4 regions of the Streptomyces canarius genome follow, and region 1 is predicted to be linked to each of the others. Evidence: riboswitches for the same ligand, from Rfam matches in the RefSeq annotation. Region 1 holds a riboswitch; each other region holds the start of a gene.
What was found. Region 1 has a riboswitch for S-adenosylmethionine ahead of IE294_RS08885 (aminotransferase class V-fold PLP-dependent enzyme). Riboswitches for the same ligand answer to the same signal wherever they lie in the genome.

Region 1 (3,181 bases):
TCGAGGCCTGGGTCACCGGCGACAAGCGCGAGCACCACATCCTGGACCGCCCGCGCAACGCCCCGACCCGTACGGCGTTCGGTGTCGCCTGGCTGACCGTGTACTTCGTGATGCTGATCGGTGGCGGCAACGACATCTTCGCCACGCACTTCCACCTGTCGATCAACGCGGTCACCTGGTTCGTCCGGATCGCCTACTTCGTGGGTCCGGTCCTCGCCTTCATCGCCACCAAGCGGATCTGCCTGGGTCTCCAGCGCCGCGACCGCGACAAGGTGCTGCACGGCCGCGAGACCGGCATCATCAAGCGACTGCCGCACGGTGAGTTCATCGAGGTGCACGAGCCGCTCAGCCAGGAGCAGCTGCACACGCTCACCTCGCACGACCAGTACCAGCCGGCCGAGATCGGTCCGACGGTCGACGAGAACGGTGTCGAGCGCAAGGTCCCGGCCTCTCAGAAGCTGCGGGCGAAGCTGTCCAACGCCTACTTCGGCGAGGACAACCAGATCCCGAAGCCGACCGTCGAGGAGTACAAGGAGATCACGAGCGGCCACGGCCACCACTGATCCCCGCGTCGCCACGCCACGCCGAAGGGCCCCGTCCGCAACCCGGACGGGGCCCTTCGCCGTGCCGCCCGGCTGGATAGGGTGGTGTACGACGTAGCAGGAACCTGTTCAAGGAGCGGCTGATGAGCGCTGTGACCCCCGCTGGAGGCGACACCGCGGCGGGCCGCTCCTGGCCCGCCCTGCTGAACGGTCTGCTGGACGGCCGGGACCTGTCCGCCGACGACACCGCCTGGGCGATGGACCTGATCATGCGCGGGGAGGCGACCGACGCGCAGATCGCCGGGTTCATGGTGGCGCTGCGGGCCAAGGGCGAGACGGTCCAGGAGATCACCGGACTGGTCCGGACGATGTACGCGCACGCGAACGTCATCGAGGTGCCCGGCCCGGCCGTGGACATCGTCGGCACCGGCGGCGACGGCGCGAAGACGGTGAACATCTCCACCATGTCCTCGATCGTCGTCGCGGGCACGGGGGCGAAGGTCGTCAAGCACGGCAACCGCGCCGCGTCCTCCGCCTCCGGCTCCTCCGACGTCCTGGAGAAGCTGGGCGTCAACCTCAACCTGACCCCGCAGCGGGTGGCCGAGGTGGCCGAGGAGGCCGGCATCACCATCTGCTTCGCGGTGCGGTTCCACCCGTCCCTGCGTCATGTCGCCGCCGCGCGCGGCCAGTTGGGCATCCGGACCACCTTCAACGTGCTGGGCCCGCTGACCAACCCCGCGCAGGTGCGGTCGCAGGCCGTCGGGGTCGCGGATCCCCGCATGGCGCCGATCGTCGCCGGTGTCCTCGCCGAGCGCGGCAACTCCGCGCTGGTCTTCCGGGGCGACGACGGCCTGGACGAGCTGACCGTCACCGCTACCTCCCGGGTGTGGGTGGTCCGGGACGGCAAGGTCACGGAGGAGGTCTTCGACCCGCGCGAGGCCGGCATCGACCTCGTCCCCGTGGACGCCCTGCGCGGTGCCGACGCCTCCTACAACGCGGCGGTCGCCCGCCGGCTGCTGGACGGCGAGAGGGGGGCCGTACGGGACGCCGTCCTGCTGAACTCGGCGGCGGCGCTGGTGGCCCTGGAGCCGGCGGACGCGCCGCTCACCGAGCAGATCCGCGCGGGCATGGCGCGGGCCGCGGAGTCGATCGACTCGGGCGCGGCCAAGCGCACCCTGGACCGCTGGGTGGCCGTCAGCAACGCCTGACGCCCCCGGGAGTCGTCCCGCGATCCGGACACGGGTTGCGGGACGACGATCACTTCAGTACGTTCCTGTACCAGGTCATGAGTGACAGTCATGAGGCCCCGGCCGACTGTCCGGCAACCCTCCGTCCGTGGCGGGGTGCCCCGGGTGAAGACCAGGTCGTACGGCAGCAAGGCCTACGGCAAGCGCGGACCCCTCACACACCAGGGGTCCTGGTCGTTCGAGGGAGTCCTCCGTGAGCAAGCGAATGCGTTAGGGCCGCAGAGCCCCGCCTCCGCACACCCCTTTTTCTCTCTTCGCCTTCCTCTCACGGGAGTTCCGCCATGTCCGTCTCCACCGCTGCCGCCGACCAGTCCGTTTGCACCCCTCTGCCCGTTCTGGGGCGAGATGTCACCGTTCCGCTGGTCACCGGCGGCGAAGTCAGCTACGCCGCCCTGGACTACGCGGCCAGCGCCCCCGCCCTCCAGCGCGTCTGGGACGACGTCGCCGCGTACGCCCCGTACTACGGCAGTGTCCACCGCGGCGCCGGCTACCTCTCCCAGCTCTCCACCGACCTGTTCGAGAACGCCCGCAAGACGGTCGCCGAGTTCCTCGGCTGCCGCCCGGCCGACCAGGTGATCTTCACCCGCTCGACCACCGACTCCCTCAACCTGCTGGCCCGGGTGATCCCGGCCGACTGCGAGGTCTTCGTCTTCGAGACCGAGCACCACGCCTCCCTGCTGCCCTGGCAGGACGCGCGGGTCACCTGCCTCGACGCCCCGCGCACCCCGCGGCAGGCGGTGCAGACCCTGGAGCGGGCCCTCGCCGGCCGTGACCCGTACGGCCCGGCCCTGGTCTGCGTCACCGGCGCCTCCAACGTCACCGGCGAGCTGTGGCCGGTGCGTGAACTGGCCGCCGCCGCGCACGCCCACGGCGCCCGCATCGTCCTGGACGCCGCCCAGCTGGCCCCGCACCACCCGGTGGACCTGCGTGACCTGGACGTCGACTGGGTCGCCTTCTCCGGCCACAAGCTGTACGCCCCCTTCGGCTCCGGCGTCCTGGCCGGCCGCGCCGACTGGCTCCAGGCGGCCGAGCCGTACCTCGCGGGCGGCGGCGCCAGCCGCAAGGTCACCCGGCGCCAGGACGGCGGCGTGGCCGTCGAGTGGCACGAGACCGCGGCCCGGCACGAGGCGGGCTCCCCGAACGTCATCGGCGCCTACGCCATCGCCTCCGCCTGCAAGGCCCTCACCGAGGCCGGCTGGGACACCCTCGTCGCCCGCGAACAGCACCTGATCGCCAAGGTCCGCGAGGGCCTGGCCGAGGTGCCCGAGGTGCGCGTGCTGTCCCTCTTCGGCGACGACGCCCCGCGCGTCGGCGTCATCTCCTTCGTCGTCGAGGGCTGGAACAGCTCGCACTTCGCCGCCGCGCTCTCCGCCGAGTACGGCATCGGGGTCC
Region 2 (3,181 bases), on a different contig from region 1:
GATGGCGACGCGCTGCTGCTGGCCGCCGGACAGCTGCCGCGGGTAGGCGCCGGTCTTGTCGCCGAGGCCGACGCGGTCGAGGAGTTCCCGGGCGAGTTCCTGCGCCGCCGCCCTGGTCAGCCCGCCGGTGGCGGCGGGGGCCGCGGCGACGTTCTCCAGGACGGTCAGGTGCGGGAAGAGGTTGAAGTTCTGGAAGACGAAGCCGATCCGGCTGCGCTGGGCGAGGATGGCGCGCTCGCTGAGTTCCCTGAGCCGGTCCCCGTGCCGCCTCACCCCGATCAGCTCGCCGCCCACGCTGACGTGGCCGATCTCGGGCTTCTCCAGGTGGTTGACGACCCTGAGCAGCGTGGACTTGCCGGAGCCGGACGGTCCGAGGATCACCGTGACCTCGCCGGGGCGGACGGTCAGGTCGATGCCGTCGAGGACGCGGTGGGAGCCGTACCACTTGTGGACGCCGTGCACTTCGAGCGCGGCGGGGGCGGCCTTCGGCAGGGTCTGCGCGGTGGTCATACGGCGGCCTCCCGGCTCAGCCGGGCCCGCAGGCCGGCGAGGACGGCCCGGGCCTTCTGCAAGGGGGTCGGCGGCAGGGTGCGGGTGGCGCCCCGGGCGTAGTACCGCTCGACGTAGAACTGGACGACGGACACGGCGCTGGTGAGGATCAGGTACCAGACGGTGGCGACCATCAGCAGCGGCACGACGTCACCGGGGTAGGTGCTGCCCATCGACTGCACCGTGCCGAACAGGTCGAGCAGCGACACGTAGAAGACCAGGGACGTGCTCTTGATGAGGCCGATGAGCTGGTTGACGTAGTTCGGGGTGATGGACCTGAGGGCCTGCGGGAAGACGATCCTGCGGAACTGGTAGCCCCGGGGCAGGCCGAGCGCGGCGGCGGCCTCGTGCTGTCCCTGGTCCACGGAGAGGATGCCGCCGCGGACCACCTCGGCCGCGTACGCCGCCTCGTTGAGGCTGAGGCCGATGACGGCGATCGTCATGTCCGTGGCCAGCCGGGACTCGTCGAAGGTGACGAAGGCGGGTCCGAACGGCACGCCGAGGCTCAACGTCTTGTACAGGGCACTGAAGTTGTAGAGGAAGATCAGTACGACGATGAGCGGTACGGAGCGGAACAGCCAGGTGTAGGTCCAGCTGACCGCGCGCAGAACCGGGCTCCCGGAGAGCCGGGCGAGTGCCAGCAGGATGCCGCCGAGGAGCCCCAGGACGGCGCTGAGCGCGGCGACTTCGAGGGTGACGAGGAGGCCGTCGAGGACGGTGGGGCGCAGGAACCAGTAGCGGAAGCGGTCCCACTGGTAGAAGGGGTTCGTGACCAGTCCGTGCAGGATCTGCGCGACGAGTACGAGGACGGCGGCGGTGACGATCCACCGGCCGGGCCGGCGCAGCGGCTGGACCGGCTGGGCGGACAGGGGTTTTGACGGTGTGTCGGCGGGGGCCGGCGCCTCGGCTAGGGAGACGGCGGCGCCTGCGGGTTCACTCATGGCGGGCTCCGGCGGAGTCGGTCACCCCGGGGCCGCGCGGGAGCGGAGGTGGGCCACGACGGCACTGGGGCACGAGGCGGCGCACTAACAGGCGCGGAACCGGGGGCTGGGCGGACAACGGCACACCGGACGGACGGTGTGCGGCGGGAACGCGGGGGCTGGGAGGAGACGTCAGCCCTGACAGCGGGCAGAGCCCGGTGCGGTACACAGTGCGCTGTTCACGCGGAGCAGATCGACGGCGCGGTCGGCGACGAGGAGACCGGCGTACGACGGTACGCAGCCCTGGGGGCGGCTCGCGGCCGTCCTGGGAGCTGCGTACATGGCGTCACCTGTCACTGTTCCGGCCCCGTGGGGCCTCGCGCTTACCGAAAACGTCATCCGGTCCGGTCGTCACCTGGGGCACCCCACCGCGGTGCGAGGGTTGCCGGTCAGCGAGCCAGGGCTTGGCGCTGACGCTCATGACCGTTCTGAGCCGTAAGTAAGGCAGTTGCCCGTTCGAATGTCAACGGCCGTCCGCCCAGTGGACCTCGGCGGCCCGCTCTCACCTGCGCGAAGCGTCCGGGGCATCCGCGGCGTGGCCTGCCCAGTCCAGGATCTGGACAGCGGCTCCGGCGGCCTCCAGGCCCTGGCAGCGACCGTGGTGGCGGCGGGCGATGCCGTCGAGGTCGAGGTGGCGGCCGAAGGCGGGGTGGGCGGCCAGGCGGCGGGCGTAGGCCCACAGGGCGTGGTGGCCGACGATGCGGTGCACGGCGGAGGCGTCGAGGTGGCAGCGGTGGACGGTGTCGAGTTGCACGAGGGTGACCCACAGCTCGATGTCGGCGGCGGTGAGCCGGTCGTCGGCCAGGTACTCCGCGCCGCTCAGCCGCCGCTCCAGCCGGCCCAGGGTGTCCAGCAGCACGTCGAGGGCGGCGGCCCGTTCGGCGGGGTCGGCACCGGCGCGGCCGGCGCCCTGCGCGGCCTCCTCGATGCCCTCGGCGCACATCCGCTCGACGGCCTCGATCACGGACTCCAGGCCGGAGGGGTACAGGCGGGCGTCGCCGCCCGGCCGGAACCGGTCCAGGTCGCGCAGGATGTCGGGGGTGTGGGTGCTGACGATGCGTCCGGACCAGTCGTCGCTGAGCACGGGCGCGAGCGCCGGGCCGGTGTAGTGGTGGGCGCTCGCCTCGTAGAGCGGGCGGAGCACGGCGTGGCCGCCGCCGGGACAGTCCGGGACAGCGGGCAGGAGGGTGACGGGACAGCGGTCGTCCAGGCCGAGCAGGCTGTGGCCGACGGCGAGGCGCAGCCCGTCGGGGCAGGCGGTCGACAGATGGAGCCGGTAGCGGTGCGGCACGGCGTAGTGGCCGCTGCGCGCGTCCCGGCCGATCCGGCCTCGGAAGACGGGCGCGGTACCGCGGGTGGACGGGACGGCGGCGAGCGGAGTGATGGACATGCGTCTCCCCGGGTGGTGGGTGTGCGAAGGGGCGCGCCGGCACGGGCGTGACCGGTCGGTGGGGGCGGAGGGGCGGCCCGGCTCAGCGGTGGCGGCTGATCGCGCTGCACACGCGCTGGAGGTCGATGTGGCGACGGGAGGTGAGCAGGGGGGCGCACAAGGGCGTCCGGCCGGTCCGGCCGGTGCCCGTTGCGCGGCGCGTCATGATTCCCTACCTGTTCACTAGGATTCCCTCCCTGGAGTGTCGATCGGGCTCCGTACG
Region 3 (3,181 bases), on a different contig from region 1:
GGGGAAGCCGACCGTATACGGCCCGTTCAGGCCACCTTCCGTTCGGCGTACTCCGCGATCTCCACCATGGGCGGCCGTTCCTCGGTGTCCACCGAGTAGGTGCGCGGCTCGAACCCCGCCTCCCCCCGCTCGAACTGGGTCAGCGCGGGCCGGACCAGATGGCCGCGGGCCAGCCGGAGCTGGGCGGTGCGGTAGATCGCGGCGGCCATCCGGCCGAGCGCCTGCCCGTCCTGGTGCCGGTGCCTGCGCACGCCCACGTCGACCTGGGCCAGCGCGTCCAGGCCCACCAGGTGCAGCGCGTCCACCAGCATGCCCAGCTCCACGCCGTAGCCGACGGGGAACGGCAGCTGTTCCAGCAGCGTGCGGCGGGCCGCGTACTCGCCGCCCAGCGGTTGCACGAACCCGGCCAGCTGTGGCCAGTGCATGTTCAGCAACGGACGGGCCATGAGTTCGGTGACCCGGCCGCCCTGCCCGGCACTGCCGCCGAGCGGACGGTCGTACATCGCCTTGACCAGGTCGACGTCCGGGTCGGTGAACAGCGGGCCGACGATCCCGGAGACGAAGTCGGAGGAGAACTCCCTGAGGTCCGCGTCGACGAAGCAGACGATGTCCCCGCCGGTCACCAGCAGCGACCGCCACAGCACCTCGCCCTTGCCGGGGACGGCCGGGACGCGCGGCAGGATGGCGTCCCGGTGGACGACCCGGGCGCCCGCGCGCGCGGCGACCTGGGAGGTGCGGTCGGTGGAGCCCGAGTCGACGACCACGATCTCGTCGACGAGCGGCACCTGCTCCACGAGGTCGTGCCGGATGACCTCGACGATGTCGCCGACGGTCTCCTCCTCGTTGAGCGCGGGCAGGACGACGCTGACGGTCTGGCCCGTGCGCTGCTTCGCGGCGAGGATCTGGTGCAGCGGACGATCGGCCACGGACCAGGACCGGGTGGTCAGCCAGCGCTCGACTTCTTCCAGCACAGTCTGTGGCTCCTCACTCTTGTCTCGCGGTTCGGACGACTATCTCAACTGTCCCGGCCGTCGGTTACAGTCTTGAACAACGCCGATGACCATCGCATGTCGGGGGTCGGGTGCGTTCCACAACCGCATACCGCTCATCCAGAGGGGCAGAGGGACACGGCCCGGTGAAGCCCCGGCAACCCCCCTGACCGGACTCGTTCGCGCGAGGCTCACGGCCAGGGAAGGTGCCAATTCCGTCTCACGGCGAGATGCGTCGTGGGGAAGATGAGGAGAAAGGGCCTCGCCTCCATGGCTGTGCAGACAGTTGCCACCACCAGCGAATCCACCGTCGACCTCGGCCCCGCCGCGGCCCTGAGCTGTCGCGAGTGCGGTCACCGGGTGCCGCTCGGCCCGGTCTTCGCCTGCGAGGAGTGCTTCGGCCCGCTGGAGATCGCCTACGACTTCTCCGGCTACGACACCGAGGAACTGCGCCGCCGCATCGAGGCGGGCCCCGCGAACATCTGGCGCTACGCGCCCCTGCTGCCGGTCCCGGCGGACGTCGCCGGCAAGCCGAACATCAACCCGGGCTGGACCAAGCTCGTCCAGGCCGACAACCTGGCCCGCGAGCTGGGCGTGACCGGCGGCCTGTACGTGAAGGACGACTCCGGCAACCCGACCCACTCCTTCAAGGACCGGGTCGTGGCCCAGGCCCTGGAGGCCGCGCGCGCCTTCGGCTTCACCACCCTGTCCTGCTCCTCGACCGGCAACCTGGCCGGCGCCGTCGGCGCCGCCGCCGCCCGCGCCGGCCTCCGCTCCTGCGTGTTCATCCCGCACGACCTGGAGCAGGGCAAGATCGTGATGGCCGCGGTCTACGGCGGTGAACTCGTCGGCATCGAGGGCAACTACGACGACGTGAACCGCTTCTGCTCCGAGCTGATCGGCGACCCGGCCGGCGAGGGCTGGGGCTTCGTCAACGTCAACCTGCGGCCGTACTACGCGGAGGGCTCCAAGACCCTGGCGTACGAGATCTGCGAGCAGCTCGGCTGGCGGCTGCCGGACCAGATCGTGGTCCCGATCGCCTCCGGCTCCCAGCTCACGAAGATCGACAAGGGGCTCCAGGAGCTGATCAAGCTCGGTCTGGTCGAGGACAGGCCGTACAAGATCTTCGGCGCTCAGGCCGAGGGCTGCTCCCCGGTCTCCACCGCCTTCAAGGCCGGCCACGACGTCGTACGGCCCCAGAAGCCGAACACCATCGCCAAGTCCCTGGCCATCGGCAACCCGGCCGACGGGCCGTACGTCCTGGACATCGCGCGCCGCACCGGCGGTGCCGTGGAGGACGTGACGGACGAGGAGGTCGTGGACGCGATCAAGCTGCTCGCGCGGACCGAGGGCATCTTCGCGGAGACCGCCGGCGGCGTGACCGTCGGCGTCACCCGCAAGCTGCTGGAGGCGGGCGTGCTGGACCCGGCGAAGACCACGGTCGTCCTCAACACCGGCGACGGCCTGAAGACCCTGGACGCGGTGGCCGGCACCGGTCTCACCGCCACCATCCGCCCGACCCTGGACTCCTTCCGAGAGGCCGGCCTCGCATGACGGGCGTTCCGCCGGGAGGCCGCACGCGACCCGCGGGCCGGTGGGGGCCGGTCACGCCCGCGCGGCGGCAGCCGCACCCGCACCACGGCCCCGCGCCCCTGGGGCGCCGCCCCGCCGTACCCGTGAACCCGACCGGAGGTCCCACCGCATGAGCGTGACCGTTCGCATCCCCACCATCCTGCGCACCTACACCGGCGGGCGGGCCGAGGTCGCCGCCGAGGGCACGACGCTCGGCGAGGTCATCGCCGACCTGGAGAAGAACCACACGGGCATCGCCGCGCGCGTGCTGGACGACCAGGGCAAGCTGCGCCGGTTCGTCAACGTGTACGTCAACGACGACGACGTCCGGTTCGAGCAGGGCCTGGACACGACGACCCCCGACGGGGCCGGCGTCTCGATCATCCCGGCGGTCGCCGGCGGCTGAGCCGCGGATCCGCCCGCTCATTACCTTCGGTAACCGCGGTTACCGGCTGTTCATCCGATTGCCCCCTCCGTAAGAGAAGCGGAGGGGGCAATTCTGTGTGATTGAGCGCGGTAGAGTTGGGGAACACGGCCCCGGCCTCCGGGTCGCGGGCCCTGGATTTCATGCCGCCCGCCCGACAAGAAGTAGCCAAAGTGTGCGGGTTGTCTGCGGCTTT
Region 4 (3,181 bases), on a different contig from region 1:
CCGGCCTGACCATGCTGCGCGCCAACGGCGCCGTCGACTGGGGCCCGACCCTCGACACCGGCGACGACTCCCCGGAGCTCACGGACCTCTCCGGGCGGTACGCCGTCGTCGACGGCGCCTCCTCCGGCAAGCAGTACATCGGTGGGTTCGCCACCGCCGGGGCGGGCAAGGTCCTGCTCAAGCGGGACCGGGTCGCCGCGGCCGTGTGGGGGAACACCCTGTGGAGCGGCGCGGCGAGCGGCGGGAAGGTCACGGCCACCCGGCTCCCCGCGGGAACCGCCGTCGAGTCCTTCACCACCCGCGACGGCTGCACCCCGTCCGACCTCCAGGCCGTGGGCCGCTTCGTCTACTGGGTCTGCCGGGACGCCTGGGGCGACGTACACGGCGCGGGCCTGTACGACCGCACGACCAAGCGCACCTCCACCGCCCCGGACAGCCGGGTCCTGCTCGGGGACGGATACCTGGTCGAGCGGGTTCCCGGCACCCAGTCGGACAGCGGGCTGAGGTTGCTCGACCTGCACAACGGGCTGCCGGCCGGCGGCAGTCACACCGACCTGCCGAGCCGCGAGCTGGCCGACTGGACCGACCTCGGCCAGGAGAACACCGGGGCCGGGAGCAGCTGGACCGTGGACCGCTTCGGCGGCGGCGTCGCCTACGCCGACCGCGACCAGCGCGTGCACGTCGTGCCGGCCGGCGTCCCGGCGTCCCCCCTCACGGCCGTCGACGCCACGGTCACCGCGGGCTCCGCGCACTGGTCCGGCACCTGGTGGCTGTCCAAGCCCGCCGCCGACTGGAAGGTGACCGTCCGCCGGAAGACGTCCGGCGCCACCGTCCGTACGCTCTCCGGCGGCACGGCCCGGGGCCTGCTGACGGCCGCCTGGGACGGCAGGGACACCGCGGGTCGCCTGGTCGCCAACGGCGCCTACACCTGGACCCTCACCGCCCGGCCCGCCGACGGCCGGGGCGCCGCGCTCACCCTCTCCGGAGACGTCAAGGTGACCGCCGGGACGGCGGCACCGCGCGACTACGCCGGCAACGACGGGGTCGGTGACGTCCTCACCCTCAGCTCCTCCGGCACCCTCACCGTCCGGCGCGGCACCGGTACGGGCACGCTGGGCGGCACGGTCTCCGGCTCCGGCTGGCCGGCCACCGCCCGGATCGTGCCGTTCGGCGACCTGGACGGCGACCACTGCAACGACGTGCTGGTCCGCACCGGCGGCGCCCTGCGGGCCTACCGCCCGGCCTGCGGCAAGGCCCCGACGCCCGCCACGCCGTACACCTCGCTCGGCACCTCCGGCTGGAACGCGTACGACGTCCTGACCTCACCCGGCGACGTCAACGGCGACGGCCGGCCCGACCTGATCGGCCGCCAGTCCTCGACCGGGGACGTCTACCTCTTCAAGGGCGCGGCGAACGGCAGGCTCTCCGCCCGCACGAGGATCGCCTCCCACTGGACCGGCTACAAGAAGATCGTCGGCGCCGGTGACCTCACCGGCGACGGCCGCGGCGACCTCCTCGTCCAGGACAAGTCCAACGAGCTGTGGCGGTACGAGGCCACCACCACGAGCACGGGCGGCTTCAAGGCCCGCGTCAAGGTGTTCGCCGACTGGGGCGCCTCCTACAACGCGGTCGTCGGCGCGGGCGACTTCACCGGCGACGGCCGCGCGGACCTCGTGGCCCGCGACACCGCGGGCACCGTGTGGCGCTACAACGGCAACGGCAAGGGCTCGTTCGGGGGCCGAGTGAAGATCGCCACCGGGTGGAAGGGGTACACGGCCGTCATGTGACGGCGGATGCGACGTCAGCCACGGGTCCTGGGCTGGACTTTGCGCCGGGCCCCGTGCCAGGATCCGCCTCGGTCACGAAGCCGATCGCGCCCCTGGACGAGCGTCGGCTGGCAACCTCGCTCACCGCGCAAGGTGCCCTCCAGGGAAGACCGGGCCCCCACGGTCCCGTGGGGGTAAGCGCGGATCTCCCTGCCCGGCGGGTAAGGGGGTCCCTCTCGGACGGAGACCCTCATGACCGCCGGCAACCCGATCACGCGAACGTCCCAGTGGGGCCTCTACCAGCAGGCCGTCGTGGACGTGGAGTTGCCCGGAGGACCGGTCCGCATCACCCCGGCACCGCCCGGGGTGGTGGTGGGCCGGTTCCCCGTCCCGCACGGGGAGACCATCCACGTGGTCACGGCCCACAACCCCCGGGGCACCCGCGCCTCCCGGCAGCACAACGACCGCGCGCATCGGCAATTGCTCGGCCTGCTGCGCCGGCGGGGACTTCCGTGGTGGCCCGCTGTCGGCGGTGACCCGGACGGCCGGCACACCGAGGAGAGCGCGGCGATCGTCGGCCTGAGCGACGACGAAGCGCGCGCGCTGGGACGGGAGTTCGGGCAGGACGCGGTGTTCGCCTGGTCGGCGCCGGCATGGAGGCTGCTCACCTGCTTCGGCGCCGAAGAGGCACTGACACTCGGGTGGCGGGCTACAGAGCGGCCTTCAGGGCCTTCAGGGCCTTCAATGCCTTGAGGGTCTTCAGGTCTTGAGAATCTTCAGGGTCTTGAGGGCCTTCAGGGCCTTCAGGGCCTTCAGGGTCTTGAGGGTCTTCACCCGCGGGCGCGCTGAGTTTCCCCAGGGTGCTGACGGTTTTCGGCCACCGGCTGTACGGTCTCCCCGAGTTGATGTTCGTACCGTCGCCTGTTCGAAGGCGGGCGGGCCGTGCGGGGAAGGCGGTCGCGGTGACCGGAACCGATGTAGGAGCGACGGACGCGGCGGACCGGGGCGCACGCCGCCTGCCCCGGGTGCGCGGGTTCGCCGCCTGGCCGCCGCAGGGCTCGCCGAAGGAGGAGGGCAAGGCGCTCCGGACGGGTGTGCCGCGCTCCGCCCACCGCACGCTGGAGCTGGACGCCGCCCGCCCCGACGCGGTGAGCGCGGTGGCCGAGTCCAACGCCGGCCGCATCGCCGAACTGACCCCGCTGCGCGTGGGCCGGATGGCGGCCACCCCCTTCGCCTTCCTGCGCGGCTCCGCCGCACTCATGGCGTACGACCTCGCGCGCACCCCCACCACCAGGATCGGCACCCAGATCTGCGGTGACGCCCACGCGGCCAACTTCGGGCTGTACGGCGACGCCCGCGGCGACCTCGTCATCGACCTCAACGACTTCGACGAGACCGCGCACGGCCCCTGGGAG

Region 2: it holds a riboswitch for S-adenosylmethionine, as region 1 does, so the genes downstream of both, IE294_RS24860 (amino acid ABC transporter permease) here and IE294_RS08885 (aminotransferase class V-fold PLP-dependent enzyme) in region 1, are expected to answer to the same signal.
Region 3: it holds a riboswitch for S-adenosylmethionine, as region 1 does, so the genes downstream of both, thrC (threonine synthase) here and IE294_RS08885 (aminotransferase class V-fold PLP-dependent enzyme) in region 1, are expected to answer to the same signal.
Region 4: it holds a riboswitch for S-adenosylmethionine, as region 1 does, so the genes downstream of both, IE294_RS20090 (DUF3293 domain-containing protein) here and IE294_RS08885 (aminotransferase class V-fold PLP-dependent enzyme) in region 1, are expected to answer to the same signal.

Annotation. Positions count from the first base shown of each region.
Region 1 is NZ_BMVN01000004.1:422,930-426,110, reverse strand. Features, by position in the region: gene qcrB (cytochrome bc1 complex cytochrome b subunit) at 1-563, shown strand, start outside; gene trpD (anthranilate phosphoribosyltransferase) at 686-1,750, shown strand; SAM riboswitch class IV at 1,824-1,941, shown strand; gene IE294_RS08885 (aminotransferase class V-fold PLP-dependent enzyme) at 2,071-3,181, shown strand, end outside.
Region 2 is NZ_BMVN01000018.1:106,093-109,273, reverse strand. Features, by position in the region: gene IE294_RS24865 (amino acid ABC transporter ATP-binding protein) at 1-510, opposite strand, end outside; gene IE294_RS24860 (amino acid ABC transporter permease) at 507-1,490, opposite strand; SAM riboswitch class IV at 1,844-1,954, opposite strand; gene IE294_RS24855 (glutathione S-transferase C-terminal domain-containing protein) at 2,032-2,919, opposite strand; gene IE294_RS49075 (putative leader peptide) at 3,002-3,124, opposite strand.
Region 3 is NZ_BMVN01000006.1:39,634-42,814, forward strand. Features, by position in the region: gene IE294_RS10950 (glucosyl-3-phosphoglycerate synthase) at 27-971, opposite strand; SAM riboswitch class I at 1,103-1,242, shown strand; gene thrC (threonine synthase) at 1,260-2,543, shown strand; gene IE294_RS10960 (MoaD/ThiS family protein) at 2,692-2,967, shown strand.
Region 4 is NZ_BMVN01000013.1:87,602-90,782, reverse strand. Features, by position in the region: gene IE294_RS20095 (FG-GAP-like repeat-containing protein) at 1-1,787, shown strand, start outside; SAM riboswitch class IV at 1,858-1,973, shown strand; gene IE294_RS20090 (DUF3293 domain-containing protein) at 2,019-2,519, shown strand; gene IE294_RS20085 (DUF2252 domain-containing protein) at 2,672-3,181, shown strand, end outside.